DNA from 3 places in the Pseudomonas sp. WHRI 8519 genome. Region 2 is predicted to be linked to each of the others. Evidence: riboswitches for the same ligand, from Rfam matches in the RefSeq annotation. Region 2 holds a riboswitch; each other region holds the start of a gene.
What was found. Region 2 has a riboswitch for cobalamin ahead of ABRP30_RS13845 (CbtB-domain containing protein). Riboswitches for the same ligand answer to the same signal wherever they lie in the genome.

Region 1 (10,057 bases), 300 kb from region 2:
GATGAACAGCCCGCCGAGCAGCGCGCTGACCGGCATCAACCGCCGGTTTTCCGCCCCCACCAGCGCACGCGCCACGTGCGGCACCATCAGCCCCACGAAGCCTATGGCGCCCGAAAGCGAAACCAGCACCCCTGTCAGCAACGACGTGCAGATGAATACATGAAGACGCAGGCGGCGGCCGCTGAACCCCAGGCTGATCGCGGTCTGCTCTCCGCTCATGAGCGCGTTCAGGCCACGCCCCATCACCTGTAGCACAAGCAACCCAAGCAACACACACACTGCCGGCAAGCCGATAACGCTCCAGCGCGCCGCGCCCAGCCCACCCAACATCCAGAACACCACCGAGGCTGCAGCATGCTGGTCAGCGGTGTACAGCAACAGGTTGACCAAGGCCATCAGGACGAATGACACCGCGACACCCGCCAAAAGCAGGCGGTCACTCTCCATGCGCCCTCCACGCCTGGCCACGGCGATAACCAACAGCATGCTCGCCGCTGCCCCCACAAAAGCTGCCAGGGGCAGGCTGAACACGCCGATGAATTCGCCGAGGTACAGCATGACCAGCACCGCGCCCAGCGCGGCGCCAGAGCTCACGCCCAGCAGGTGCGGGTCGGCCAGCGGATTGCGCGTGACGGCCTGCAGGGCGGTACCCACCAATGCCAGCCCCGCGCCTACCACTACCCCTAACAACACACGCGGTGCGCGGATCATCCAGACGATCTGCGCCTGGCTGTTGCTCCACGCTCCCGGAAGATCGACGCCCAACTGCTGGGCAACGATCCCGAACACATGGCCCACCGGGACCGAGGCCGGGCCGAATGCCAGAGCGATCACTGAAGAAAGCACCAACAGCACAACCAGGATCACGATCAGCCAGCGATAACTCCCCGGGCTGCGCCCCCAGGTCATGGTGTTGCCTCCTTGAACAACGCCGGATGCAACGCCCGCGCGATCTTCGCGACGGCCTCGGCGTTTTCCACCGAAGGGGTGACTTGCAGGTACGTCAAGGGGACAAAGCGCTGCTCGCGTATGGCCCGCACATCCTTCAACGCAGGTTGGCGCAACAGGAAGTCGCGCTTCTGCTGCCAGGTTCTAGGGCCGTAATCGACGATCAAAATCACTTCAGGGTCGCGTTCCACCACGCTCTCCCAGTTCACCTGCGTCCAGCTGGCCGCCACGTCCTGCATCACATTCACGCCACCGGCAGCATCGACCAAGGCCTGCGGCATGCCCAGGCGCCCCGACGTGGTCGGCCGGTCTTCACCGCTGTCGTAAAGGAATACCCGTGGCCGATGCTGCGCCTGAGCTACCCGCCTGCGCACCTCGGCAACCTGCTGGCGCATGTGCGCCGTGAGGGCTTCGGCTTGCGGCTCGACACTGAAGATGCGGCCCAGATTGCCCAGGTCGCGGGAGACATCATCGAAGCTGGCGCGTTGCTGGGGCATGACCCAGGAGCACGACTCGCTCAGTTCATAGACCGGGATCTCAAACGCTGCCAGCGTTGCGGGCGTGACCGGGCCACCCACGTGCATGCCGTAGTTCCAGCCAGCGAAGAACAAGTCGGCGTCTATCGCCAGCAAGGTTTCGATGGAGGGGTAACGACTGGCCAGTTGCGGCACGCCCTCCAGCGCATCATCGATCCATGGGTCGCGGTGTTTGTGGCGGGTAAAGCCGGTGTAACCGACGATGCGCTCGCGCAGGCCCAGGTGCAACAGCATGGCGGTCATGTTCACATCGTGCACCACAACCCGCTGCGGCGCTTTGCTGAAACTCACCGAACGCTCACAACTGCGGATGTTCAATGGGTATTCACTGGCCGCGATGGGCAATGCCATCAGCAGAGACAACAGGCCGATCAAGGCGTAGATGTTCATGGCCGGGTTATCCAGGTAATGCGTGGGTAAGGATGCAGCGGGTGCGTGTCGATCAGCGCTTGCAGGCCGAAGACCTGCCACAGTAGCTCGACGGTCAACACCTGCTGCGGCGCGCCGCTGGCAATGATTCGCCCGCCGTCGATGACGTACAAGCGGTCGCAAAACGCCGCTGCCAGGTTGAGGTCGTGAAAACTGGCCAGGGTGCTCAGGCCCAGGCCTCGCAAATGCTGCAGCAACCCGAGTTGATAGCGGGGGTCGAGATGGTTGGTCGGTTCATCGAGAATGAGCATTTCAGGGCGCTGTACCAGCGCACGGGCCAGCAGCACTCGCTGCTTTTCACCTCCCGACAACGTGGCGAAGGTCCGTTCGCGGTAGCCGCTCAGCCCTACCCGTTCGAGCACCTCAGCGACCAGTTGCAGATCGTCGGCTGTGTCCCCTTCAAACAGCGATTTGTGCGGCGAGCGGCCCATGGCGACCACTTCGCCGACACTCAACCCGAACTCCTCTGGAAACTCCTGCAGAACCACGGCAATGCGTTGGGCGCACCAGCGCGGGTTGCGCTGCCACAACTCGACGCCGTTCAAGCTGACCTGGCCTGCGGTTGGCTGCGTAGCCCGGTAGGCGCAGCGCAGCAAGCTGGTCTTGCCGCTGCCGTTGGGGCCAATCAGCCCAACGAACTCTCCCTTGCCGACACACAGATCCACGGCGTGCAGCAACGGACGTTGCCTGCCGCCTCGCTCAGGCACAGACCAATGCAGGCCGTCGATTTTCAGATGCATCATTGAACCCACTCCAGCAAGCACCGGCCCGAAGGCCGGTGGCGGCCCCCTCAGAAGCTGTAGTCAGCCGTCACGAAGAACGAACGCGGCTCGCCCAGGTACCACTGCAGGCCGTTGTTGTCAGTGGTGGTGGCATACTGGCGGTCGAACAGATTGTTCAATTGCAGGCCCAGCGTGAGATCAGGTTGGACATGCCAGTCGAAGTTGGCATCGACCACGGTGTAGCTCGGCACCTGCACGGTGTTGGCGTTATCGCCATAGCGGCTGTCGACATAACGCGCCCCTGCCCCGGCGCTGAAGCGCTGACCGAAGTCCTTGCTCAACCACAGGTTGGCCGAACGCCGCGGTACGTTGACGGGCCGGTTGCCACTGTAGTCGTTGCTGCCGCTGGCAAACTCGTCGTACTCGGCACGCACCCAGGCGGCGTTGGCTGAAAGCTGCATATCGTACGGCAGGCGTAGCTCCAGCGTGGCTTCGATGCCGTCCGAAGACTGCTGGCCGATCTGTTGTTGCACCGTCGGGTTGAGCGGATCGGTGCTGAGCAGCTTCTTCTTGACGATGTGGTAGGCCGCCAGGGTCCACTCGCCACGGCCCTCAGGCAGCATCTGCTTGATGCCCACCTCGGTCTGTTTGGCGGTGCTCAGGTCCCAGCTTTGTTGCGCGGCGCTGAGGGTCAGCAGGTTGCTGACGCCCTCGGTGCTGGTGGCGTACTGGCCGTAGACCGAGAGGTCCTGGCTAAGCGCGAACACCAGGCCCGCTCGCCAGTTGTCGCCACTCAGGCTGCGATCCGACCGGGTATCGGTATCCAGATCATCACGGTCCAGGTGCACCTGGTCACGCCGCACCCCGGTAATCAACGACAACCGCTCGGTAAGCTGCGTGCGGTTTTCGGCGAACAACGAGAACTGCTTAGCCTGGTTGGCTTCGCGCGAGCGGTAGGGGTCAGTGCTGATGTAGTCGCCGCCACCCGAACCGGACAGCGGCACGGTATCGGTGTGGGTATTGCCGAAGTCATGCTTGCGCACGAACCGGATCGAGTTGTAGTCGGCGCCGACCACCGTCTGGCTGTCCAGCCCGAACAGCGAATGCTGCAAGGTAAACGACTGGCGATCGCCGATCTGCTCCTGGACCTGCTTGATGCTGATGAAGTTGCTGCGCTGCACCTGACCACCCGGCAGCCAGGTATAGCTCTCGGCGTTGCGCCAGCGGCGTTGAGCCTTGAGGAAGTACAACTGATTGCTGGCGGTGAGGTTGTCGCTGATCACCCACTCAGTGACCAGCCGCGTGGACTGGTCGTTGTAGTGGACCTCGGCGTTATCGACGTTGTAATTGTGGTCGCGTATCGACTCCTGGTAATGCCCGTTGACCAGCGGTGTACCGAAGTACTGCTGTGGGTCCTGATCACCGTAATCGTGGCTGAGGGTGACGCTGAGGTCGTCATTCGGTTGCCAGTGCAACGCGCCGCTGACGGCGATGCTTTCTGATTCACCGCAGTCGACCCAGCCGTTACTGGCAAGCTTGTTGAGGTTCAGTCGGTAGCTCAGCGTATCGGTCAGCGAGCCGCCGCTGTCCAGCGCCACTTGCCGACGATCGTTGGAGCCGTAGCCCAAGCGTACATGGTTGCGCACTTCCCCATCGAAGGGCTTTTTCGGCACCACGTTGATGACCGCGCCCGTGGCACCCTCGCCATAGAGCACCGATGCCGGGCCGCGCAGCACATCGATGCGCTCGACCGACCAGGTGTCCACAGGAAAGGTGACGGTGCCGGCGCCCACGTACAGCCGGGTGCCGTCGTACAGCTGCATGGTGGAACTGTGCCCGGTAAACCCTCGGGCCGAGAGCGCCGTGCCGCCGTTGCCGGGGGTGCCGATGAAGGTGATGCCGGGCGAGCGCGTCACTGCATCCTGGACGGTGTTGTTGTTGCGGGCTTGAATCTGCTCGGCGCTGATGCTGGTGACGCTCGCAGGCGTTTCCAGGGGTGTGAGGTTCAGGCGTGAACCACTGGTGCTGGGGGTATGCAGATCCGGTTGGGTGTCTTGCCCGAGGGTGCCTGTAATGGCGGTAGCCGGTAACGCCAGTGCCTGGTCAGCTTCGGCGCCGTGCGCCGGGACGGTGATGAAAACACAAGGCACCAGGCTTGCACGCATCAACGTGCCTGGCAGAGAACTGAAAAGCGAGTAGCGGGACATATCTTTCCACTTGCAGCAGGAATGAAAGAATCCCGGAGGGAACAACGCATGGGGAACGCGCAGGCGCGCACGCCCACGGAAACCGGCCTGCGCCCGCCCACCGCGGGTTTGCCAAACTGTGCTTCAGGCCGGTCTCCGGGCTCGCGAGGGTCATGAAGCATTCACCTTCCCATGCCGAGGCACAGTGGTGTGTCGAATACTTCGCTCGCATACCGTTGCGGGGGCAGCGCCGGACTGATCATCGCGAGGATGACGAACCGGCTTCCCGTTTCACCCCATGCACGGCGGCAGGGGGCACCTGAAACAGGCGCGCAGATGATCATCAAAACCGTTTCAGGTCAACTGCCATCTTGAAGTAATGGCTTTGTCTGGAAATGAGCCGATGGGTTTGCACGCGCCGGGCACTTGCACAATCGGGCCGGATGGAGTGGCTGGCCTGTAACGTGGCGCGCCTGAAACAAGGAGATTCACCGGCTTAGTGCCCAACCCTCGGGCATCATTTGCCTAGCTACAGCGCTACCTTCTCCAGTCAAGCGACCAAGGCCGGAAGGTTGCGCGCCAGCAGTTCAGCAGCTGCGGGCCCTAGCCGGGACGGTCCCAGCTTGCGGCGCTGTACCCACTTGCACGCCACGATTTCGTTCTGCGGCACAGGCCGGTCTCGTTCATCGATCTGCAAGGTAAAGATGTGATGGACAATGCGACCGGCACGGACCGTACACAGCTGTACCAGGCGCTGCCGGCGAATACCCGTTTCCTCCTGGAGTTCACGAACGGCAGCACTGAGGGGGCACTCATGCGGCTTGACGCTGCCACCTGGGAAATTCCACCCACGCGATTTACGGCGCACCAACAACAGTCGGCCACTGCGAAAGCAGAGCACTGTTGCACGCGTCCGGAGCTTGCCAGGTGTCGACATCCTCACTCCCTTTTCCATTCTTGAGTGACGGTGGACCGCCTGAAGATCCGGCAAGTTCACGCCATCCGCATTTGGGCTCGTTGCCTTGCTCATGCCGCCTGCCACCTGCTCTGAACTTTGCTGCCTCTGCCGGCTTCAGTTGCTTAGTCACTCCACATTCGGGCTTGTGACTCGCAGAGTCCGACGAACACAGCAAACGCCAAGCGATCGCTGGCCTTTGACCGAAGGGGTTCGAACCATGATCGATCAAGCGACAGGCATGAAACCAGGCGAACGCTACTGCGTGGAGAACGTCGAGCGCGCTCATCAGTTCCCTGGTTTCTTTCAGGACGGTAAGTATTACCTCGGCCCCGAACTGCTCACGGCAGTAGGCTGGCTCGAAGGGACGAAATTCCTCTATGACAGCCTGGATGCGCAGGGTGAACCCGTTTTCCCGGACCGGGTGGCGGGCACCATCGAGGGCATGAAGCTGGTGCTGATCGACGGCACGGCCTTGCAGCTCTCGAAGATACCCGCCAGCGCCACCCTCGCACCTACCGCGGACAACGTCGAGCAGGCCCCAGAACCTGCCCATCCTGCAGCCCCTACCCCGTTAAAGGGCCCGTTGCGCGGCAAGGTCGTGGTCATCACCGGCGCTTCCAGTGGTATAGGCAGGGCCGCGGCACATGCATTCGCTTGCACCGGTGCGCGGTTGGTGCTCGCTGCACGCGATGAGCAAGCCTTGTTCGATGTGCTCGATGAATGCACCGACTGTGGCACAGACGCCGTGGCGATCGTCACCGACGTCACCCGCAGCGACCAGGTGCAGGCGCTGGCCACACAGGCTGCCGAATTTGGCCACGGACGGATCGATATCTGGGTCAATAACGCCGGCGTTGGCGCGGTGGGCAACTTTGAGCAAACACCGCTGCAAGCACACGAACAGGTCATTCAGACCGACCTGATCGGTTACCTGCGTGGCGCCTACGTGGCCCTGCCCTATTTCAAGGCCCAACGCAGCGGCATTCTCATCAACACCCTGTCACTGGGAAGCTGGATCGCCCAACCCTATGCGGCGGCCTATTCGGCGAGCAAGTTCGGCCTGCGCGGGCTGACCGAGGCGCTGCGCGGCGAATTGACCGAGTTCCCGGACATCCACGTCTGCGACATTTATCCAGCGGTCATGGACACCCCGGGCTTCAGGGATGGTGGCAATTACACCGGCCATGCGCTCACACCGCCCGGGCCGATCTACGACCCGCAGCAGGTAGCCAAGGCCATGGTGGCCAGCGCTATTTCCCCTCGCGCCCACACCACCGTTGGCACTGCCGCCCGCCTTGCCCACCTGGCGAGCTACCTGGTCCCGCGCCTGGCGCTGGTTACAGGGTGGTTGACACGCAGGGCGTTGAACCGCAGCCCCAGTGCACAGATCACCTCCGGCAACCTGTTCGAGCCAACCAGTGACCGGCGCAGCGTGGAGGGCGGCTGCAAATCCAGCAACGGCAACATGACGCTGTGGGTGGTTGCGGCAGCCGTCGGTGTCATCGCCGGGCTCGCCGCCACCCGCTCGCCACGCAGGCGCCGCTAAGCACACCGCTGAGCATCGAGCAGGAACTTTGCTCGCCATGGCGGGCCCCTATTGAAGGTTTATTGGTAAAGGAGATGAATGATGAATGCACAACTGAGCGGTAAGCGTGTGGCCTTTCTGGTCACTGACGGCTTCGAGCAGGTGGAACTGACCGGCCCCCGTGAGGCTTTGGAAAAGAGCGGCGCGGTAGTCGACATCCTGGGTGAGAAAGAAGGTACGGTCCGAGGCTGGAACCATGACAAGCCCGCCGACGAATTCACCGTGGATACGACTTTCGACAATGCCCAGGTCGATCTTTACGATGCCCTGGTGCTGCCCGGCGGCGTTCAGAACTCCGACACCATTCGCTTGATCCCTGGCGCGCAACAGCTGGTCAAAAGCCATGACGCTGCCGGCAGACCCCTGGCGGTCATCTGCCACGGTGCCTGGTTGCTGATATCGAGTGGGTTGGTCAAAGGCAAGCGGATGACCAGCTACAAGACCTTGCAGGATGATATTCGCAACGCCGGCGGCACGTGGGTAGATGAACAGGTGGTGGTCGATGGCAACCTGATCAGCAGCCGCCAGCCGGACGATATTCCTGCCTTCAATGAGCAATTGATCAAAGCATTGGCAGGCTGAGTTTCGCGTAGCTGCCCAGCGCATGAACAGCAGTGTTTGCTGTTCTGCTCCCGGTCAGCAATAACGGCGCGAGCTGTGGTGTGTTCGGCCTGGTCCACTCTCACAAGCCACTGCCAACGCCGGGAGCTCGCGCAAGGGGAATGGCCATGACCGTCGAAGGCATGGCCTTGATTGAATGATTTGGATTGTGCCCGATGGAAGACTGGATCGGTTTATTGGAATGGCCTGCCATGGCTGTGACGGTGGTGGCGGCCTGGTGCATCGGCTCGCGCCGCCCAGGCCGGCGTAAAGTGGGGTTCTGCTGCTTCATCGCCAGCAACCTGCTGTGGTCGATCTGGGGCTTGCATGCCCAGGCATGGGCTTTGATCGTATTGCAGGTCGTGCTCTGCCTCATGAACCTCAGAGGCTGGTGGAAGAGCAAAGTAGCGTCAAAGCGATCGCATGGGGTGCATTCTCGGCCGGCTTGATCTGTGGCCATGCCCCAGTGCATCGTCTCACTGGTTTGTTCCCTGTAGCGTACGGCTTGTACATGGGAATGTGCGATTAGTGGCAGCACTTAGCACGGTTGCCGACAGCAAGAGCACGCCGCTGGCGACGAATGTGGCTCGGTAGCCGAACCCGTCATACAGCACGCCACCCACGGTAGCCCCCGCAGTGATGGCCAGCTGAATCACTGCGACCATCAAGCCGCCTCCAGCCTCCGCTTGGTGCGGCATTGCTTTGGCCAACCAGGTGAACCATCCCACGGGGGCACAGGTAGAGATCAGCCCCCAGATACCGAGCAAGACAGCGACTGGAACGACCCAACTACCGACCATGATCACTGCGAAAGCGATGGCAGTCATGATCAAGGGTACGCCCAGCAGCACCCGATTCAGGTGTCGACCAACGAGCGCCCCAACGACCATGGTACCGACCAGCCCTGCGGTACCGGTGACCAGAAGCACAAGCGAGAGGGTGGGCACGTCCACACGGGTGACCGTTTCCAGGAAGGGCCGCAGATAGGTGAACAGTGTGAACTGCCCCATGAAGAGGCAAGCCACGGCCGCCATGCCGAGCGCGACCCTGGAGTCTGCCAGCAAACGCAAGGTTGCGGTGGCTGACGCGGCCTTGCGTTCGCTCGGCATCGCAGGCAGCGTGAAGGCTTGCCACATCAACGCCAGCGCGGCCAAGGGCAAGACGCACACGAACGCGCCTCTCCAGCCAATCATGCCGCCCAGGTAGCTTCCAACGGGCGCCGCGATTGCCGTCGCCAAAGCGGTACCGCCCTGCATCAGGGCAATAGCCTTGGGAACCAGCGGTGCGGGTGCGATGCGCATCATCACCGCTGTGGACATCGACCAGTAGCCACCAATGGCGACGCCTAACACCGCCCGCCCCACCATCAATGTCAGGTAGTTCGGGGCAAAGGCCACCATCCCCCCGGAAACCAGCATCAGCGCGGTTGTGGCCAGCAGTACAGGCTTGCGGTCGATACCCTGAGTCAGGGGGGCCAGCATCAGGCTGGTGATCACGGCAAACAAACCGGAGATGGAAATGGCCTGCCCTGCCTGGCCTTCAGTCAGTGACAAATCGGCCGCAATCGGCGTGAGCAAGCTCACTGGCAGGAACTCCGAAGCCACCAGGGCGAACGCACACAGCGACATTGCCAGGACTGCGCTCCAGACCTGACGGCTTGTGTGGTGAAGGTATGTTGCTGAGCTACTCATAACGGACTCGGTCTTCCCATTGCAAAGACGCAGGTACCTACGCCCAGCCGAGAGAGGCTGGGCCTGGCAGTAGTGCTGGTTATTTGAGGTGTTCGCTGAAGAATGCCGTCAGCTTGCCAAAGGGGATCAATGCGACGCGGTCATAGAGGTCGACGTGGCCAGCACCCGGCACGATCACCAGTTGCTTGGGTTCGCCGGCAAGGCGATACGCCTCTTCACTGAACTCACGGGAGTGGGCGTCCTCCCCCGCGATGAACAACATTGGGCGTGGCGAGATCGTCTCGATGTCATTGAACGGGTAGAAGTTCATGAACCTGACATTACTGGTCAGTGTGGGATGTGTCGTCAAAAGCGGCGACAACCCTTTGGGGGTGAACTCGCCCCGAGGCGTGCGGTAAAAGT
Region 2 (10,057 bases):
GACGTCATCGGGCAGATTGTGCTGACCATTCGCGGCATTGCCGATCAGACCAACTTGCTGGCGTTGAATGCTGCGATCGAGGCGGCCCGTGCCGGTGAACATGGGCGGGGTTTCGCCGTGGTGGCGGACGAAGTGCGCAGCCTGGCGGCCCGGACCAGCAAGGCGACCCTGGAGATCGTCGACGTGGTGCGGCAGAACCATGACCTTTCGCTCACGGCTGTGGCCAGCATGCAATCGAGCCTGACACGCACGGGACGAGGTGTGGCCCTGGCTAATGAGGCAGGTACCGTGATCATGGAGATCCAGCAGGGGTCGCGCCACGTGGTCGATGCAATCAGCCAGATCAATTCGACGTTGCAATTGCACTGAGCGCGTCGGACAGTTCGCGCTGCAGGGTTTGCAGGCTGGTTTCCAGTTGCAGGCACAGGGCCTCGGTGGGCACGCCCTGCGCCAAGGCTTGTTCGATCGCTTCGCAATCCTTGACCACGCCGCGCACCTTGACCATCTTGGCGCCGCCCTTGATACGGTGTACGACAGCGCGCACCGCATCACCGTCCGCTTCACTACCCAGGCCGCGCAGCGCGGCGAGGTCTTCGCTGGCGCTTTGCGTAAGCTGCTGAAGCAGGCGCCGGACAAGCTGATCATCGTTCTGCGTCAGGTGGTGCAACTCGTCCAGGTTGAGGCTGCTTGCCTTCCGCTGTGGTGCAGTCGTAGTGGCCTGGCCTTGCGGCAAATGGGCTTTCAGGGCACTGAGCCCGACCGGTTTGAACAGGCAGTCGTCCATGCCGCTGGCCAGGCAACGTTCATGCTCTTGGGTCTGGGCGTTGGCGGTGACCCCAAGGATGGTGCAGGCAGGCAGGCCCCGTTCATGCTCCTGCGCGCGAATGCTGCGTGCCAATTGATGGCCGTCCATGATCGGCATGCTGCAGTCGGTGATGACCAGATCGAAGCGTTCAGCCTGCCAGAGGGCCAGCGCCGCTTGGCCATTTTCGGCCACCGTCACTCGATGGCCCAATGTATCGAGCTGCTTCTCCAGCAACAGCAGGTTGGCCGGGTAGTCATCCACCACCAGAATGTTCAGAGGCCCGCTTTCAGCGCCTTGGCCAGGTGCCGCGGGCTCCACCGGTGCGGGTGCTTCGCACGTCGGCAGTTGCAGCTCGACCGCTACTTTGGTGCCTACGCCTTCGACGCTTTGCAGCTCAAGGGTACCGCCCATCAGGTTGGCAAGCGTGCGGCTGATCACCAGCCCCAGCCCGGCACCCTGCCGCGCCCGTGGGCCCTCAGCCTGGACAAAGGCGCTGAACAGGCGCGCCTGGTCTGCCGAGCCAATGCCTATCCCGGTGTCACGCACGCACAACTGGATGCGCGCGCTGTTGCCGGCGGTTAGCCGCTCGAGGGCCAGGCTTACGTGAACCTCCCCGCGGTCGGTGAATTTGATCGCATTGCTCAACAGGTTGGAGAAAATCTGCTTGATCCTCAGCGCGTCTGCCAACACCCAGGCGGGCCCTTCTGGTAGCGAGCAGTGCAGGCTCAGCCCCTTGACGCGGGCATTGCCATCAAAGACCCTCACGGTGCTGCGCACCAGTTCGACCAGGTCGGTGGCCTCAGGCTGCAGGGTCATGTGGCCAGATTCGATGCGGGAAATATCCAGGATGTCGCCAATCAAACCCAGCAGGCCCACGGCCGAATCGTGCGCGGTCTGCAGGGCCTGAGCATCGCAGTGGCCTTTGCGACTATCTTCCAGCGCGAGCTCGAGCAAGCCGATGACTGCGTTCATCGGGGTGCGGATCTCGTGGCTCATGGTCGCCAGGAACGTGCTTTTGGTATGGCTGGCCCGCTCGGCATCGTCCTTGGCCTGGCGCAATTGTTCGAGCAGGCCGCGGCTCAGGGTCAATTGCGCCTGTAACGCGCGTTGTGCCTCAGTACGCTGATTTATCAGCTTGCGCAGGTAACTGTTCCAGAACACCACGCCGGCCAGCAGCAGTGCAGAGAGCACCAGCACCTGCAATGCCAGTGTCCGGTAGTTGCGCCATGGGCTGTCGCTGACCACCGTGCTGATTCGCCAGCGATTGATCAGTTGGTCGAGTTCTTCGGGAGGGATGCTCAACAGGGCTTTGTCGAGAATGGCCTGCAACTGCGGCTGGCCAGGGGCGACGGCGAACGCCGCCGTCGCCGGGTCATCACCCAGCACAGTGGCTATGCGTAGCTGGTCTTTGAACACATGGGTAATGTAGTACTTGGCGTTGATATGGCTACTGTAGGCGACGTCAGCATCGCCGTTGGCAACGGCTTCCATCAAGCCCAGCGGGTTGTTCACTTCCACCACTACCGCCTTGGGGTGCTGGCGTTGCACTTCTGCTCGCAGAGGTGAGCCACGCAGCAGGGCGATACGTTGGCCTTCCAGAGTTCGTGACTGTGGCGGCCAGGGCGCCTGGCTGCGTGTGACCAGAACTCTCGGGCTGACCAGATAGGGGCGGGTGTAGCGCAGTTGCGTCTGGCGCTGCCCACCATAGCCCAGCGCCCCGATCATTTGCGCCTCGCCCCGTGCCACTTGCTCGATCATGGTCTGCACGGCGTTGCGCTCGATGAGCTTGAATGTCAGCCCGGTGCGCAGGGTGATCTGCTTGAGCAGGTCGATGGTAATCCCGCTGGGTTGCTGTTTGGCATCGTTGAAGGTCAGCGGCGCAAGTGCGGTGTCGACCAGTACGCTGACGGTGGGGTTCTGCTCTATCCACGCCTGTTCCTCATCGGTAAGTGCTGACAGATGGCGTTCGAGCAACAGGCTGGTGTTGCCACTGGTCCAGCGGCGCAGGATGTTCAAGCGTTCGCTTTCTGTGATTCTTGCCAGTGCCATGTCGATCAGCCGGCGCAGGCGCGGGTTGTCATCGGCGAGGGCGAAGGAAAAGGTGCCCGCTGGCCCACGGCAGAAATGGTCGATCTTCACCGTACCCTGGTAACTTTTGCCAATCAGAAAGTCGGTGCTGATGGCATCCCCGAGATAGGCGTCCACCTCGCCCGTTTCCACCGCCGCCAGCCCAGCCAGGGTCGAGCGATAGAGGCTCAACTGTGCGTTGGGGTAGAGCGCACGGACTGTTTCACTCGGCAGGTAGTGATCGACCATGCCCAGGCGCAGGTCTTTCAGGTCCATGTCGTTTTTAAGGGTGCGCCCTTCGCGGGTCACGATGACTGGCAAATCGTCTGCATAGGGCTGGCTCAGGCTCAACTGGGCATCGGCCGCTTCGAAACCGTTGGAGCTGCCCAGCAAATCGATTTTGCCGTCGCGCAAGGCTGCGATCGCGGCATGGCGGCTGGGAAAGCGCCTGACCTCGACCGGTATTCCCAGAAGTTCGGAGATGAGCCCGGCATAATCTGCGCTCAAGCCCTCATAGTCGCTCGGGCTGATATTGATCTCGAACGGTGCGTAATCGGGACGCGAGCTGCCCAGCAGCAGGACTTTGCGCTGCTGCAACCAGTGGCGGTCCTGGCTATCGAGTTGCAGTGGTGAAGCGGTGCTGACAGAACGCGCCAACAACTGCCGCGTTTCCACATCTGCCGGTGTGGCGAGCGCCGAGCCACCCATGCCAATGGCCAGCAAAAGTGCCAGCAGTACGCACCTCATGCCGATCATGCGCCTAGTTGACGTTGTTGCGTTTGGCCAGGTCGACCATTTCTACCAATGATTCTGTCTTGAGCTTGTCCATGATGCGCCCACGGTAAGTGCTGATGGTCTTGGCGCTGAGGTTCATGCAATGGCCGATGTTCTTGTTGTTCTCGCCACGGGCCAGGCGCCGAAGCACTTCCATCTCCCGATTCGACAGGCTGCTCAGGCGCCCTTGCTCGCTATCCAGCGTGTTGCTGTTCACCGACATCTGCGGGAAGGTCGAGTACCCTTTGACCAGGGCTTTCATGGCAAAGACGACGGCATCGAGATCTTCATCTTTGGTTACGAAAGCGCCGATACCGGCGTCCAGGCAGCGGCGTACGTACAGTTCCGAGGCCTGCCCGGTCAGGACCATGATCCTGGGAGCGTGTTCAAGCTGCTGCAGGCGTTTGATGACTTCCATACCGTCGAGGCCGGGAAGCCCTATGTCCAGCACTACCACATCGGGGCGCAGGTTGCGTGCTACCTGCGCCACTTCGCTACCGTTGTCGACTTCACCCACAACTTTGAAGCGCTCGCGCTCAAGCAGCATGCGCAGGGCAAATCGAACGGTAGAGTGATCGTCAACGATCAGCACGGTTGTCATGAGGCTAACTCCTGTCGGAATGTGGTCCGTTTCCTAAGGCTAATCAGGAATACGTCTGCAAGGTCTTTCTGCAGCGCAGCACGATACGTCCATTCCGGTTCCTTGGTAATGGCGAGTATAGATGTGTTGAGTAAGGGGGACGACTTTGTTGAAAAGTCCTACAAAATCGGCTGAGAACAAGCATCGCCGGGGTATGTTTCGACGATGCTTGGGGCTGCAGGTTGCTCAGGCACAGCGGGCGTGGGGCTTGAGCACGCGCGCTGTGGCAGGCGGGTTGTTGCGCAAGGCGGTGCCGACCCGGGTGGGGCGTGCGACCAATTGACCTGAGCAGTTTGGGCAGCGGCCCTGGAAGTGGGTTTGTGCACAGCGCTTGCAGAATGTGCATTCGAACGAGCAGATCAGCGCGTCAGGGCTGTCGCCCGGCAGATCGGCGTTGCAGCATTCGCAATTGGGACGTAGTTCCAGCATGGGGGCGACTCCGGTCCGCGGGATGGAGCCTGGAGTCTGCTATGGCGGGGATCGGCTTGGCAATGTTCAACTGCCCTGGCGATAGAGGTGCGCATGCCCGGCACGGTACAGGGCTGATTCGGCGAACGGCGCATCACCCAGCACATGCCCGACGAGGATCAGCGCGGTGCGACGAAAACCCTTCGCGGCTACCTGCTCGACGATATCGTGGAGGGTGCCCCGTACCCAGTCCTGATCGGGCCAGGTGGCCCGGTGAACAACGGCCACGGGGCAGTCTGCGCCGTAATAAGGAACAAGCTCATCGACGATTCGTGCCAGGTGTTTCACGCCGAGGTGGATCGCCAAGGTGCAGCCATGACGTGCCAGGTCGCCCAGTTGCTCGCCTGCCGGCATGGGCGAGCTGTCACCGTAGCGGGTCAGGATGACCGTCTGTGCCACCTCAGGCAGGGTCAGTTCGCAGCCCAGCAAAGCGGCACTGGCGGCGGTAGCGGTTACGCCCGGAATGATCTGGTAGTCGATGCCCAGCTCGCGCAGGTGGCGGATCTGTTCGCCGATGGCACCATACAAGCTGGGATCGCCGCTGTGGACACGGGCGACATCCTGGCCCTGTTCATGTGCCGCGTGCATGGCCGCAACGATCTGCTCCAGGTGCAGTTCGGCGCTGTTTATCACGGTCTGGGCCTGGTGCCCTTCGAGCACGGCAGCGGGCACCAGCGAGCCGGCGTAGATGATCACTGGGCACTGACGAATCAGGCGCTGCCCTTTGACCGTGATCAATTCCGGGTCGCCTGGGCCGGCGCCGATGAAGTAGACCGTCATGGAAAATCCTTGCAGGTGAATGGTGAAACAATTATCCGCCGCTGGCGAGGGCGAGGGTAGCGCCGCCAAGGGTTTGCCGCGTGACCACGAGCGCGGCGTTGCCACATTCATGATCGGCCAGGGCCAGGGCTGCGCTCTCCGCCACGCCCCAGCAACCGCTGTGGGCGAATGCTACCGCAGAGCGGTGGCTCAGTTGCGGCTCGTATGCCTGCAGTTGCGAGGGTGCGAACACCAAAAGGGGCAGGTCGTGACGTTCGGCGAGTTGTCGCAGGCCGGGTTCGTCCGCTTTCGCTGTGATGCTGGCGATGCCTCGCAGCGCCGCCAGCGTCAGCCCGTGGCTATGCAGTGCCTGGTGTAGCAGTTCGTCGAGGGCCTCCACCGGGCAGCCCCGGCGGCAACCAAAGCCGGCGTAGAGCGCCGGCAGTGTGCATTGGCTTGCCATCAGGCCTGGCTGGAGCGGCGGTACAACCAGGCGCTGAGCAGGCCCAGGGCCAACCAGAAGGCAGCGTTGGTTACCCACGACGCGATCTTGAATTGGGTTTCCAGCGCTTCTGGGGCCAGGCTTTGGTGAACGTCGGGTTGCGGAGCACCGATCACGTGCGGGACTACCAGCAACACGGCGCCGCAGGCCTTGAGCAGCCAATGACGCGGGAACACCAGCAAAGCAAGCCCCAATGCGGTTGCGGCGGCCGTGCCAATCCACCAGCTCTGGCGCTGGCCGAGGTCGGCCGCGGCGGTGCCTGGTAGCTCTGGCGGCAGGCCCAAGGTGGGTGCCAGGCAGAACACGGCGAAGCCGGCCAAGCCCCACAATGCGCCGGTGGTGACGCGGTTGGGTTCGCGCAGGCTGTACAGCGCGGCAAGGATCAAGGCAAAGCCGACGGCTACGACCAGGTTGCCTCCGGTGGTGGAGAGGATGCGTTGCCAGCCATCCTCTGGTGACCACGCCTCTGCGCTGTGTTCGTGCGCGGCGGCGTGTTCATGCCCGGCGGTTGCCTGGCTATCGTGGTGGTGTTCGGCGGCGGGGGCTGCCGATTCATAGGTTTCTGCCTCAAGAATCAGCGGTGCGACCCAGAAGCTTTGCAGCAGGGTCAACAACAGGGCTGCGAGCAGGCCGCTGAAGCCTGCGGTGCGGGCGATGCGCTTGATCATGGGGCGGTCTCAGTGGCAAGGGAATGCGGCGCTGTGGCGGGTGTCGTGGGCGGCGTTGTGTACCGCCTCGATGTGTGAGAAGCCGGCAAAGTAGATCAGGCACAGGCCCAACAGGCTGGCAGCGGTGGCGATGACCACGCGCTGGCTGAGGGTGACGGGGGTGGCGATACCGTGTTTGGCGCTGGTGATGGGCATGACGCGTTCCTCTGCTTTGTGGGGCATTGTGCTTATTGAGCAACAGGCAAGCGCGGCAGCCCCGGGCTTGGGTGGCCCAGAGAAATGCGACAGCGCCCGCCCACCGCGGGGTGTTCATTGACGCCAGGCCGGTCTCCGGGCTTGCGAGGAGGAGCAGGGCTCCTGGTAAAGCGTCACCTTCCCATGCCGGATGGCGTGGCACAGTGGTCTAGACGCTTCGCTCGCTTACCGTTGCGGGGGCAGCACCGGGATTGTCCGGCCCTGATCGAGGGCCTGCGACGCACCGGTTTCCCGTTTCACCCCCGATGGGGGCACCTGAACGTAAGGTGCAAGGAGAGCACGGGGCAGGGTTTGCGTCAATCGCAGCCCTTATCGCATGCCACGATTTCCCTGCCGTTGCCGTTGCCGTTGCCGTTGCCGTTGCCTTGCTTTTGCTCTTGCCTTTGCTTTTCAGTGCGCGATAGATCAGACGCTGCAGATTGCGACTTCAGGAGGCCGAACGGAGGTCTTGCGGAGGGAGGTGACGGGCATGGATGCCCGTCAAGCGCTTCGGCCCATGGATGGGCCGTGAGCGCGGTCTTCCCGGGAGCAAGGCCGGAGTGAGGGAACCCCGAAGCGAAGCGTAGGGGCCGGATGATGGGAGCGGGCGGTTTTTTGGTTCCTTTTTGCCAAGACAAAAAGGGACCCGCCGTAAGGGCGGAAAGGTGATTCAGCGCCGCCCCGGCAAATGGATATTCACGCTAGCTGAAAGCCGCAAGCCGCAAGCCGCAAGCCGCAAGCCACAAGCCACAAGCTCATGCTGGGGTTTTGATTCATCTGGGCATATCCATTTGCTATGGCGACGCTCACTCACCTTTCCGCCCTTACGGCGGGTCACTTTTTGGCAAACGCCCCAAAAAGTAACCAAAAAAGGCTGGCTCCTATCATCCGGCCCCTACGCTGCGCTTCGGGGTTCCCTCGCTCCGGCCTTGCTCCCGGGAGGACCGCGCTCACGGCCCATCCATGGGCCGAAGCGCTTGACGGGCATCCATGCCCGTCACCTCCCTCCGCAAGACCTGCGCTCGGCCTCCTGAAGTCGCAATCTGCGGTGCCTGCACTTGCGCGCTAGAAAATCAAGAGCAAGAGCAAGAGCAAGAGCAAGAGCAAGAGCAAGAGCAAGAGCAAGAGCAAGAGCAAGAGCAAGAGCAAGAGCAAGAGCAAGAGCAAGAGCAAGAGCAAGAGCAAGAGCAAGAGCAAGAGCAAGAGCAAGAGCAAGAGCAAGAGCAGGGGCAGGGGCAGGGCTTGGGCTTGGGCTTGGTTCATTGCGTAGGGGGGGGACGGGCGCGTCAACAGTTGACCACCTGCCACCCCCCGCGTAGCCTTGCCGCTTCGAGGTTCTTCGGCCAGGCCGAAGCTAAGACGGGAACGCGGTACAAGCCGCGGCTGCCCCCGCAACTGTAAGCACCGGTAACGGATCGACACAGCCACTGCGCCTGAGCGCGGGAAGGCGTCATCCCGCCAGCCCCTTGATCGAAAGGGCCGCAACGGTGCAAGCCAGGAGACCTGCCTCGCAACGTTTTCGACTATCAACCGGGCGGGGTGATCCGGTGGCGAACGAGCCCGGCCGGTCCGACCGCGGCTTTCGTCCCGCATGCCCGCGCCATCCTGCCAAGGGCAACGCGACATGAAAACACTGGCCAAGCTCCCCGTCACCATCGTCACCGGCTTCCTCGGCTCGGGCAAGACCACCTTGCTCCGGCACATGCTCGACAACGCCCAAGGCCGCCGCATCGCAGTCATCGTCAACGAGTTCGGCGAACTCGGCATCGACGGCGAAATCCTCAAACAATGCAGCATCGGCTGCACCGAAGAAGAAGCCAGCGGCCGCGTCTACGAACTGGCCAACGGCTGCCTCTGCTGCACCGTTCAGGAAGAATTCTTCCCGGTCATGCGTGAACTGGTGGCGCGCCGTGGCGACCTCGACCATATCCTCATCGAAACCAGCGGTCTGGCACTGCCAAAGCCCCTTGTGCAAGCCTTCCAGTGGCCCGAAATCCGCAACGCCTGCACCGTCGACGCGGTGATTACCGTGGTCGACAGCCCGGCTGTCGCCGCCGGTACCTTCGCCGCCTACCCAGACCAGGTCGACGCCCAACGCAAGCTCGACCCCAACCTGGACCACGAGTCGCCGCTGCACGAACTGTTCGCCGATCAACTGGCCAGTGCCGATCTGGTGGTACTGAACAAAGCCGACCTGATCGACGCCGAAGGCCTGGCGAAAGTCCGCGCTGAAGTGGCCGATGAATTGCCGCCCGCGGTCAAGGTAGTCGAGGCCAGCAGCGGCCGCCTGCCGCTGAACGTGCTGCTGGGCGTCGGCGCAGAGTCCGAAGCGCACATCGATGGCCGCCGCACCCACCATGATTCGCATCACGACGGCGAAGACCACGACGACCACGACCATGATGCCTTCGACTCCATCTCCATCGACCTGCCAGAGGCCGACGAAGCGCTGCTGCTCGACGCCCTGACCCAACTGGTGGTGGAATTCGGCATCCTCCGTGCCAAAGGCTTCGCAGCCATTCCTGGCAAGCCCATGCGCCTGCTGGTGCAGGGCGTAGGTACCCGTTTCGACAAGCACTTCGACCGCGCCTGGCGTGCCGATGAGCCGCGCGTCACCCGCCTCGTGCTGATCGGCCAAGACCTTGACGCCGCACAGCTGGAAGCTCGTCTGCGCCAGGCACTGGGCGCCTGACCCATGCACTTGCTGCGGACCCAGCCCGGCGGTTTCGTGCCGGACGACAGCATCGCCGACTTCGGCCAGACACCCGCCGAGCTGGTGATTCTCTGCAGCGGCGACTCGCACTTGGCATTGCTCGCTGAAACCGCCGAGCAACTGCCGGACGACTACCCCAGCCTGCGCCTGGCCAACCCCATGCAGGTGCAGAACCATGCCTCCGTCGACCTTTATGTCGACCAGGTGCTGCGCCACGCCAAGGTGATCCTGGTGTCGTTGCACGGTGGCGTGGGCTACTGGCGCTATGGTGTGCAACAGCTGGTCGAACTGGCTTCGCGCGGGGTGCAGTTGATCCTGGTGCCCGGTGACGACCGCCCCGACCCGGAGTTGACCGGGCTGGGCAGCATCACCGGGGAGCCAGCCGAGCACCTTTGGCATTACCTGCGCCAAGGGGGCAAGGCCAATG
Region 3 (10,057 bases), 890 kb from region 2:
GCTGTACCCGGAGCCTGCCACCATGGCCTATGAATTCGACTTCGCCCCTGTGCTGGCCCAGGCCCCCTTGTTGCTCAAGGGCGCCTGGTTCACCCTGCAGCTTACGGCGGTCGGCACCTTGCTGGGCGTGGCCATCGGCGTGCTCGGCGCGGGTGTACGCGCCTGGCGTGTGCGCCCCTTCGACACGCTGTTTGGCTTGTACGTGGAGCTGATCCGCAACACACCCTTCATCGTCCAGCTGTTCTTCATCTTCTTCGGCCTGCCGGCACTGGGCATTCGCCTGACCGAGTGGCAGGCGGCGGTGCTGGCCATGGTGATCAACCTGGGGGCCTACTCCACCGAGATCATCAGGGCGGGCATTCAGGCCATTCCCAAAGGCCAGCTGGAAGCTGCCGCGGCCTTGGCCATGAGCCGCTTCGAGGCCTTTCGGCATGTGGTGCTGCAGCCGGCCCTGGCCAAGGTATGGCCGGCACTGACCAGCCAGATCGTGATCGTCATGCTCGGCTCGGCGGTGTGCTCGCAAATCGCCACCGAGGAGCTGTCGTTCGCCGCCAACTTCATCCAGTCGCGCAACTTCCGCGCATTCGAAACCTACCTGCTGACCACCGTGCTCTACCTGGTCATGGCCATCGCTCTGCGCCAATTGCTGGCGTGGCTGGGGCAACGTCTGCTGATGGGGAGACGCTAATGGACTTCACCTTCTGGGACATCCTGCGCAACCTGCTGATCGGCCTGCAATGGACCTTGCTGCTGTCGCTGGTGGCGTTCTTGTGCGGTGGCTTGGCCGGGCTGCTGGTGCTGGTCGCCCGCATTTCTCAATCGCCGTGGCTGCGTGGCCTGGCGCGCGGTTACATCGAGCTGTTTCAAGGCACACCATTGCTGATGCAACTGTTCATGGTGTTTTTCGGCATTGCCTTGTTCGGCCTGGATGTGTCTGCCTGGATGGCGGCAGCCATTGCCCTGACCCTGTTCACCAGTGCGTTTCTTGCCGAGATCTGGCGTGGTTGTGTCGAGTCCATTCCAAACGGCCAGTGGGAGGCGTCCGGTAGCCTGGCAATGAGCCGCATGGAGCAACTGCGCCATGTGATCCTGCCACAGGCGTTGCGCATCGCCGTCGCGCCGACCGTGGGCTTTTCGGTGCAGGTGGTCAAAGGCACTGCCGTCACCTCGATCATCGGTTTCACCGAGTTGACCAAGACCGGCGGCATGCTGGCCAACGCCACCTTCGAGCCGTTCATGGTCTATGGCCTGGTTGCGCTGGGTTACTTCATCCTCTGTTACCCGCTCTCGCTGAGCGCCCGTTATCTGGAAAGGAGGCTGCATGCCCCTGCTTAGAGTGTCCGCGCTGCACAAATACTACGGCGACAACCATGTGCTCAAGGGCGTCGACCTGAGCATCGAAGAGGGCGAGGTGGTCGCGATCATCGGCCGCAGCGGCTCGGGCAAAAGTACCTTGTTGCGCACCCTCAATGGCCTGGAGTCGATCAGTGATGGCGTGATCGAAGTGGACGGCGAGTACCTCGATGCCGGCCGCGCCGACCTGCGCTCCCTGCGGCAGAAGGTGGGCATGGTGTTCCAGCAGTTCAACCTGTTCCCGCACCTGAGCGTGGGCGAGAACGTGATGCTCGCGCCCCAGGTGGTGAAGAAGGCCAACAGGGCTCAAGCGCGCCAACTGGCTGAACAGATGCTGGCGCGGGTGGGCCTGGCGGAGAAGTTCGATGCCTACCCTGACCGGCTTTCCGGTGGCCAGCAACAGCGGGTGGCGATCGCGAGGGCGCTGGCCATGTCGCCCAGGGTGCTGCTGTGCGACGAAATCACCTCGGCGCTCGACCCCGAGCTGGTCAACGAAGTGTTGGGCGTGGTGCGCCAGCTGGCCAGCGAAGGCATGACCTTGATCATGGTCACCCATGAGATGCGCTTTGCCCGCGAAGTGGGCGACAAGCTGGTGTTCATGCACCATGGCAAGGTGCATGAAGTGGGTAACCCGCGTGAAGTGTTCGCTGCACCGCAAACGGCCGAGCTGGCCAATTTCATCGGCTCGGTGGTATCGGCCTGAGACTGCCTCGGCGGCTGCAGCTCAGGCCGCCCGCTCCAGCACGTCCAGCAGGTCGACGAACTCCATCGCCAGTTTGTGCCGCGGTGCCAGGTGTACCAGCGGCACCGACGCCAGGTGCGACTCTCGCATCTTGATCGAGCTGCTCAGATACACCGGCAGCACTGGCATGCCCTCGCTGCGCAGTTGGTCAACCAAGGTCTGATGCAGTGCTGTGCGGCCGGCGAACTGGTTGACCACCACGCCTTCCACGTGCAGCGCGGGGTTGTGGTCCAGGCGCAGTTCCTCGACCTGGGCCATGACACTGTGCAGCGCCTGGCGCGAGAAGCTGTCGCAGTCGAACGGGATCAACAGGCGCTCAGCCGCCACCAAGGCGCTGAGGGTATAGAAGTTGAGCGCAGGCGGGGTGTCGATATAGATCCGTTCGTAATCCTCGCTCAGCGCCAGCAGCAGCTTGCGCAGCTTGTTGATCTTGAACTTGCTCTGCAGTTTGCTCTGCAAGTCGCTGAGGTCGGGGCTGGCGGTCACCAGGTGCAGGTTACGGTAACGGGTTTCGGTGATTGCCACGCGGTGCTTCTTGCCCGCAGCGGTGACGGGCGACAGCGTCTGGCGAAAGAAATCGGCGATGCCGGCGGGTATGGCGTCGTTGGCCAGGCCAGTGAGGTAGTAGGTGGCGTTGGCCTGTGCGTCGAGGTCCACCAGCAACGTGCGGTAACCTTCGGCTGCACTGGCGGCGGCAAGGTTGCAGGCGATGCTTGATTTGCCCACGCCACCTTTCTGATTGAAAACCACACGACGCATTGGACGCTCATCCATGAAGAGAGAAATGTCAGGTTGGGGTCAATCCTATGACCAATACACGACAGTTTTATGACAACGACCGTGACATCTGGTCACGATAAACCCGGCCTGCGCGGGACCTGCTCAGCCGCCGCTCCCTGACCCGCTTCCACTGCTGCCGCTACCACTACCGCCGCTACCACTGCCAGAGCCTGAAGCCCCACCGGAGCCCTGGGATCCACTGCTCTCCGCGCCTTTGGTCGTGCCATCTCCGCCAGTGTTGTCGGTGTCGTTGCTGCCCGTTCCGCTACCGGTGGCATCGGCAGGCACACCCGCGCCCGTCGCCCCTCCCTTGTCGACTGCCATCGTGCCAGGGCCTGGGGGCGAGTTACCGTTGTCGTTAATGTCGGTCGCCGCCAAGGCGGCGGATGTGCCGGCGCCCAGGCAAAGGGCGAGCAGCAGCGCATGATGGGTCAACCGTTTCATGGTGATCTCCAGTGGAGTGATTACCCAATCTTCGGCTGGCCGGCGGGGTGGGAGGTGCCGTGCAACCGACGGGTGGCCGCCATTGAACGCCTGTCAGCTTCGCTGTGCACCTGCGCCACTCCCAGTGAGAGGGTCGCAGCGCCTACAGTACTGCGCGGTTACAACCCATTCAGCTCGTCCTCCACCTGCTGCAAGCGCTTCTGTGCCAGCGCCTGGGCCTTCTCGTCGCGTGCGGTCTCGCGCATCAGCCGGGTAAGCTTGGCGCTCAGCCGCTGGCCGTCCTCGGTCTGCTCCAGGGCCTGGGCCTTGGCGGGGTCGCGGGTGACCTGGACGATGGTGGCGAACTCGGCGTCGCTGAAGTTCTTTTCGCTGTAGAGCTTGAACAGGTCCTGGCGCTGGTCCTCGACCGTGAGGTGCTTGCGCAGCACGCTGCGGATTGTCTCTTCGTCGAGTTGCGGGTGAGTGCGGGTGAGCAGCGACGCCATGCGGTCTATGTTGTGCTCGTAGGCTTCCTGCAGCGGCAGCATGGCCACGATCTGCTCTTCGCGGGTCGGTTTCTGGTCGCAGGCGGTGAGGGCAGCGGCAAACAACAGCGGCAGCAACAACTTGCAGAGGCGGGGCATGGGCTGGCCTTGGGCGCGTTCTAGGGCGAGGATTATAGCGAGATCGGGCCGGCCATGCATTGGGCCGTCCGATGCGGTAGGGTAGGGAACCTTTTTTCAGGCCATCGCTTCAATCCCATGCCCGACTGGACTTTCCAAACACCCGGCCGTGACGCCATCGATGAAGTCGTAGCCTTCGTCGACAAGGCCCGCCGGGAGCTCTTCCCCATGCTCGCCCATTCACCTCTGCCCAAAGACCTGGCCGATTTCGAGGCGACCTACCTCGATGGCGACGGGCATTTTCTGGAAGCCCGGGATAACGGCACCTTGATCGCAACCATCGGCTACCAGCCCTACGACCATCGCTTTCATCAGCTCGATTATCACGGCAAACGCGTCGTTGAAATCGTGCGCCTGTTCGTGCTGCCCGGCTACCGGCGCAACGGCTTGGCCGCGGCGTTGTTCCAGGCCTTGCGTGAGCACGCCGTCGAGGCAGGTGTCGACTGCCTGTACCTGCACACCCATCCGTTTCTGCCGGGTGCGATCCGGTTCTGGGAGCGCCAGGGCTTTGTGGTGGTCGACGTAGAGGATGACCCGGTGTGGCTGACTACGCACATGGAGCAGTGGCAGGCGCTTTAGGAACCGGTCATTGGCCGGCCTCCAACTGCTGCAGTTGAGCTGCCAGGCGCGTGCGTGCCCGGGCAGGCAACGCCGCTGGCAATTCGGTCAAGCGGGCATCGCCTACCTGAATCAGCATCACCATGCCCATCGCCAGGTGCGGGATGCACTGGATGCCGTACACCCCTGGCACCGTGAAGGTCTGCTCGAAGGGCTGGTTCAGCTTGCTCTTGAAGGCCACGGCGCCCTCCGGTAGCAACCCGGGCAGGCTGGCTGCGTTGTGGCCGCTCTGGGTCGGCACGAAACGTACCGTATCACCCGGAGCGATACGCAGGTGGTCGGGCTCGTAGATCATCGAGCCTGCCGCCCCGCGGTTGAGCATCTTCACTTCGTGCACATCGGCCAGCGCGGCGAGAGGTAGCACAGCGCTGGCGAGCAGCAGGACGGTAGTGCGCAACAGCATGCCGGAGCTTCCTGGTTCAGGGGGCGCGAAAGCGCAGGATGCGCGCGCCGTCGAAGGGGTCGGTGAGGTAGCGGGCGTGTACGCCGAAGGTGCCCAGCAAACGCTCGGGGGACAGCACCTCAAGCGGATCGCCGAGGGCGACCAGGCGGCCGTGTTCGAGCACCGCCACGCGGTCGCAGGTCAGTGCCTGGTTCAGGTCGTGCAGGGCCACCAGGGTGGTTACCGGTAACGCCTGTACCTGTTGCAGCAGGCTCAGCTGATGCTGGATGTCGAGGTGGTTGGTCGGCTCGTCGAGCAGCAGCACCTGCGGGCGCTGGGCCAGGGCACGGGCAATGTGTACCCGCTGGCGTTCGCCACCGGACAGCGAACCCCAGATACGGCTACGCAGGTGCGAGGCATCGAGGTCGGCCAGGGCCTGCTCGACGATCGTACGATCCTCCTGGGAAAACGGCGCCAGGGCGGACAACCATGGGGTACGCCCTAGCGCCACGGCGTCGAACACGCTGATGGCGTCGAGGGTGTCGGCCTGTTGCTCGACCAGCGCCAAGGCCTGGGCGATGCGCCGACGCGGCAGGCGTGCAAGCGGCTCGCCGAGCAATTGCACGCCGCCGCTATGCGGCGTGCGCAGCCCGGCCAGCAGTTTGAGCAGGGATGATTTACCGGAGCCATTCGGGCCGACGATGCCAAGGGTTTCACCGGCGACGACCGTCAGGTTGATGTCGCGTAGCACGGGGTTGCCCGCCAGTTGCAAACCCAAGCCTTGGCAGGCGAGCGGAGCGACTTTCGGCGGTGTCATGGCCGTCATGCGCGCCCCCTGCGGCTGACCAGGATCAGCGCAAACACCGGTGCGCCGATCAGCGCGGTGACCACCCCTACCGGGATCACCTGGCCCGGGATCAGCGTGCGCGAAAGCATGTCTGCGGCGATCAGGAACAGCGCACCGCCCAAGGCGCTGGCCGGCAGCAGGCGGCTGTGGCCTGGGCCGAGCAACAGGCGCAGGGCATGCGGGATGACCAGCCCGACAAAACCGATGGCGCCGACGATGGACACCATCACCGCCGTCACCAGCGCCGCGCAGCTGATCAGCAGCAATTGGCTGCGCCGCACAGCGATGCCCATCGACGCCGCCGAATCAGCGCCGAAGGTGAAGGCGTCCAGTGTGCGCCGGTGCCACAGGCACACCACCAGCCCGAACAGTGCCACCGGCATGGCCAGCCATACCGATGGCCAGCGCACGCCACTGAGGTTGCCCAGCAGCCAGAACAGGATGCCGCGAGCCTGCTCGGCGGTGGCTGATTTGGTGATCAGAAACGCCGTCAGGGCGTTGAACAGTTGCGAGCCGGCAATCCCTGCCAGGATCACTTGGGCGTTGTTGCTGCTCGGGCCAGCTGCGCGGGCCAGCACCAGGACCAGCGCGAAGGCCGCGACGGCGCCGACGAAGGCGCCGCCGGACATGCTCAGGGCAATGCTGCCCAGGCCCAGCAGGCCCACCAGCACGGCGCCGGTCGATGCCCCGGCTGACAGGCCCAGCAGGTAGGGTTCGGCCAGCGGGTTGCGCAGCAGTGCCTGCAGGATCACCCCACAGGTCGCCAGCCCTGCGCCGCAGGCGGCGGCGACCAGCGTGCGCGTCAGGCGGTAGTTCCAGACGATACCGGCGTCGATCGGGTCGACCGGGTAACCGGCCTGCCACAGCTGGTTGGCCAATACCTGGTACACCACGCTGGGTGACACGCTGGTCTCGCCGATGGCAGTGCCGGCGAGCAGTGCGCCGAGCAGGGCAATCAGGGCCAGTGCAGAGCAGGGCAACAGACGCTTCATCACGGCGCCGCTTTACCGCTGGCGAAGGCTGCCGACAGGGTCTGCAGGCCCCGGAACAGGCGGATACCGGCCTGCATGGCATCGGCGTCGAGGATGATGATGCGGTTGTTTTTCACGGCATCCATGTGCTTGGTTACCGGGTCGCTGTGCAGGAAGTCGAGCTTCTTCTGGTAGTCGTCGGCCGGAAAGCGGCGGCGATCCATGCGGGCGATGATCAGCCACGTCGGGTTGGCCTTGGCGAGGGTTTCCCAACCCACCGTGGGCCATTCTTCGGTGGACTCGACCACGTTGCGCACACCCAGGGTGCGCAGCATGAAGTCTGCCACGCCCTGGCGGCCCGCGACGTAGGGGTCGATGTCGAGGTCGGCGCTGGAGAACCAGAACAGCGCAGAGGTCTGGCTCAGGTCTTTGCCGGCCAGTTGTTGCCTGGCGCCGTTCAGGCGTGCCTGGAGGTCGCTGTTCAGTGCCGCGCCACGGTCCTGGACGTCGAAGATTTCTGCCAGCTGGCTGACGCTCTTGTAGATGCTCTGGACCTGAAACGCCTGCAGTCGCGTGCCATCGGCCCCCACCAGGTTGTCCTTGCCTTCGCAGTCCGAGGGCAGCAGGTAGGTGGGAATCTTCAGTTCGTTGAACTGCTCACGGGTCGCGACCACGCCTTGGGCGCCAACCATCCATTCGAACTGTACGGCCACAAGTTCGGGGCGCTTGCCCACCACCGCTTCGAAGCTTGGGTCGTTGTCGGCCAGGCGTGGCACCTTGTCATTCAGCGCCTTGTACTCGGGCAAGACGTTGTTGAACCACAGCGATGTGCCGGCCAGCTTGTCGCCCAACCCCAGCGCGTAGAGGATTTCGGTGCCGGCTTGGCCGATGGTCACAGCGCGTGCGGGGGCGTGGGCGAAGGTTTGCGGCATGCCGCAGTTGTCCACGGTCAGCGGATAGTGCGTGGCGGCGGCCTGTGCCGCGCCCGTGAGGCTCAGGCCGACAAGCAGGGTGGCGAAACGGGACAGCATGCGGGGCGATCTCCTATCGGACAGTTCACGGAAGGAACGCGCGGACAGGCATCGCCGAGCCCCTCATGCGACAGGGGCAACTCTGATGGCCAATCCCGGACACCCCGCCGGTTGGTAGATGTAAGCCGGCAGGTCTCCTGACTGGTGCGTCATCACCCGGCTCCGGCCTTCCCGGATCAGCGGATCCAGTGACATCGATGGAGCGGGCTCGGCACCTACAGTTGCGGGGGCAGTTCCGGTTGGCGCGCCTGGGCGGCTTGGGATTCCCTATTGTTTCCGTGGTGGAAACCGGCGGCCCGCATGGTAGACCATCAGGCAGCCGGTGAAAACGCTGAATCAGAAGTACTTGAGCCAGGTGATGTCGCGGCGGCGCGCCTTGAGCCTGGCAAACCAGTGCACCGGCAGGTACAGCGCCACGGCCAGCAGTACAGCGCCCAGCCACACAGCGCCCATGCCGTCGAGCCCGAAGTAATCGCCGTGATTGCGGCCGAACAGGGCGACGCTGGCCAGGTACAGCAGTTTCAGCACGTACAGGTGCAGCAGGTAGAAGAACATCGGCGCCGCGCCGAACACCGCCAGGGCACCGATCCAGCGTGTTTGCCCTGCACGTTCAAAGGCGCGCAGCAGCAGCAGGCCGCAGCCCAGGGTCAGCGCCAGGAACAGCAACGAGGGCGGGTATTTGGTGATGTTGAAGAAACTCATCACGGTCTGGGTAAGCGTCGGGTAGCCGCTCCACGGCGCCTCGCCGTAGCCATTGAGCATGCGCAGCACCATGAAGCCGAGCAGGGCGATGACCCCTGCCAGCAGCAGGCGGTACTGACGCTGGCCGGCATCGCTGCCACGGGCGAACCATGGGCCCAGGCCATAGCCCAAGGCAATCACGCCGATCCACGGCAGTACCGGGTAGGAGGTACGCAGGCGCAGGCTGTCAGAGAGTTCCAGCCAGCCACGGTCATGCAGGATCGCCCACGGCACATGCAGCGCCGACTCGGTGGCAAAGTGCAGGCCGTCGAGCAGGTTGTGGCCGGCAATGATCACTGCGCCCAGCACAATCAGCGCCGGGCGCGGCAGCCACACCAGCAGCGACAGGGCGATCATGCTTACCCCGATGGCCCAGATCACCTGCAGGTAGATGACGCTGGGGGGCAACTGGAAGGTCCAGGCGAAGTTCACCAGGGTGAACTCCAGCACCACCAGGAACAGGCCGCGCTTGAACAGGAACGCCGAGACATCGCTGCGGCCCTGATACTTCTCGCCGTACAGCCAGGCCGACAGGCCGGTCAGCAGTACGAACACCGGGGCGCACAGGTGGGCCAGGGTGCGGCTGAAGAACAGCGACGGGTCGGTGGTGTCGATGCTCATCGGGTCGCTGACCTGGTGGTGCAGGAAGAAGGTTTCGCGAACGTGGTCGAGCAGCATGAACAGGATCACCAGACCGCGCAGGGCATCGATGCTCTGCAGGCGCTGGGTGAGCAGGGTTGGGGTGGCGGCGGAGCTTGTCATGGAGGTGTCGCAGGCAGGTTGTATGTCAAATGAAATGTTATTTTCTAACATTTTTACCTGCGCAAGGTAGTGCTTTTTTGCGGTGGCTGTGCAGCCCTCATCGCCGGTAAGCGGCTCCCACCGCGACCGCGCAGTTCTTCAAGCCTGCGCTTACCTGTGCAAGCAACGGTCTTGCCCAATTTCCAAAAGCCGGCGCAATCCAGGTGGGAGCCGGGCTTGCCGGCGATGGGCCGCACAGCGGCCCCAGATGCTCGCTGCTCCCGTCGAGCGCGCTGGGGCTATTACAGCTCCGCTAAAGACGCTGCGGGTCAGCGCCTGGCACCTGTAACGCGCATGCGAGGATTGGTCACGATGCGCGTCAATCATCCATCTACCGCTGTCCTCAGTGCGCGCCGGCCGACTTGCTCAGGTCGCTTTGCGCCCATTGGGTGTAGATGCAGGCATCTGCAACCGCCCAGCGGACCTTCACGGTATCGCCAGGCTGCATGGACATCCCCGCAGCCGAGAGAGCTTTCACGGTCAGTTCGGTACCGCCTGGGGTCATCACATGGCAGGTCTGGCTTTCGCCGAGGAACAGCACTTCGCCGACCTTGGCAATCACTTCGTTCCAGCCCGCTGGCAACGGTTGGCGTGCCGCTTGCTCGGCGGTGAGTGCCAGGGCCTTTTCCGGGCGTACCATGATCAATGCATCTTGCCCCGCCGCCAGGCCAGGCGTCAGGCGGAT

Region 1: it holds a riboswitch for cobalamin, as region 2 does, so the genes downstream of both, ABRP30_RS12455 (TonB-dependent receptor) here and ABRP30_RS13845 (CbtB-domain containing protein) in region 2, are expected to answer to the same signal.
Region 3: it holds a riboswitch for cobalamin, as region 2 does, so the genes downstream of both, ABRP30_RS09630 (ABC transporter substrate-binding protein) here and ABRP30_RS13845 (CbtB-domain containing protein) in region 2, are expected to answer to the same signal.

The regions. Positions count from the first base shown of each region.
Region 1 is NZ_CP167996.1:2,713,279-2,723,335, reverse strand. Features, by position in the region: gene ABRP30_RS12470 (iron ABC transporter permease) at 1-909, opposite strand, end outside; gene ABRP30_RS12465 (ABC transporter substrate-binding protein) at 906-1,874, opposite strand; gene ABRP30_RS12460 (ABC transporter ATP-binding protein) at 1,871-2,656, opposite strand; gene ABRP30_RS12455 (TonB-dependent receptor) at 2,704-4,842, opposite strand; cobalamin riboswitch at 4,951-5,159, opposite strand; gene ABRP30_RS12450 (NUDIX domain-containing protein) at 5,372-5,758, opposite strand; gene ABRP30_RS12445 (SDR family oxidoreductase) at 5,997-7,325, shown strand; gene ABRP30_RS12440 (type 1 glutamine amidotransferase domain-containing protein) at 7,407-7,946, shown strand; gene ABRP30_RS12435 (hypothetical protein) at 8,141-8,413, shown strand; gene ABRP30_RS12430 (MFS transporter) at 8,441-9,655, opposite strand; gene ABRP30_RS12425 (alpha/beta hydrolase) at 9,735-10,057, opposite strand, start outside.
Region 2 is NZ_CP167996.1:3,008,896-3,018,952, reverse strand. Features, by position in the region: gene ABRP30_RS13880 (methyl-accepting chemotaxis protein) at 1-369, shown strand, start outside; gene ABRP30_RS13875 (transporter substrate-binding domain-containing protein) at 344-3,619, opposite strand; gene ABRP30_RS13870 (response regulator transcription factor) at 3,633-4,247, opposite strand; gene ABRP30_RS13865 (DUF1272 domain-containing protein) at 4,473-4,715, opposite strand; gene cobM (precorrin-4 C(11)-methyltransferase) at 4,782-5,534, opposite strand; gene ABRP30_RS13855 (cobalamin biosynthesis protein) at 5,566-5,958, opposite strand; gene ABRP30_RS13850 (CbtA family protein) at 5,976-6,683, opposite strand; gene ABRP30_RS13845 (CbtB-domain containing protein) at 6,693-6,878, opposite strand; cobalamin riboswitch at 6,987-7,212, opposite strand; cobalamin riboswitch at 8,233-8,443, shown strand; gene cobW (cobalamin biosynthesis protein CobW) at 8,542-9,609, shown strand; gene cobN (cobaltochelatase subunit CobN) at 9,613-10,057, shown strand, end outside.
Region 3 is NZ_CP167996.1:2,117,216-2,127,272, forward strand. Features, by position in the region: gene ABRP30_RS09580 (amino acid ABC transporter permease) at 23-688, shown strand; gene ABRP30_RS09585 (amino acid ABC transporter permease) at 688-1,335, shown strand; gene ABRP30_RS09590 (amino acid ABC transporter ATP-binding protein) at 1,322-2,056, shown strand; gene ABRP30_RS09595 (ParA family protein) at 2,078-2,854, opposite strand; gene ABRP30_RS09600 (hypothetical protein) at 2,978-3,319, opposite strand; gene ABRP30_RS09605 (hypothetical protein) at 3,478-3,942, opposite strand; gene ABRP30_RS09610 (GNAT family N-acetyltransferase) at 4,060-4,560, shown strand; gene ABRP30_RS09615 (pseudoazurin) at 4,568-5,002, opposite strand; gene ABRP30_RS09620 (ABC transporter ATP-binding protein) at 5,019-5,807, opposite strand; gene ABRP30_RS09625 (iron ABC transporter permease) at 5,804-6,820, opposite strand; gene ABRP30_RS09630 (ABC transporter substrate-binding protein) at 6,820-7,830, opposite strand; cobalamin riboswitch at 7,940-8,138, opposite strand; gene ABRP30_RS09635 (DUF1624 domain-containing protein) at 8,167-9,333, opposite strand; gene ABRP30_RS09640 (ABC transporter ATP-binding protein) at 9,716-10,057, opposite strand, start outside.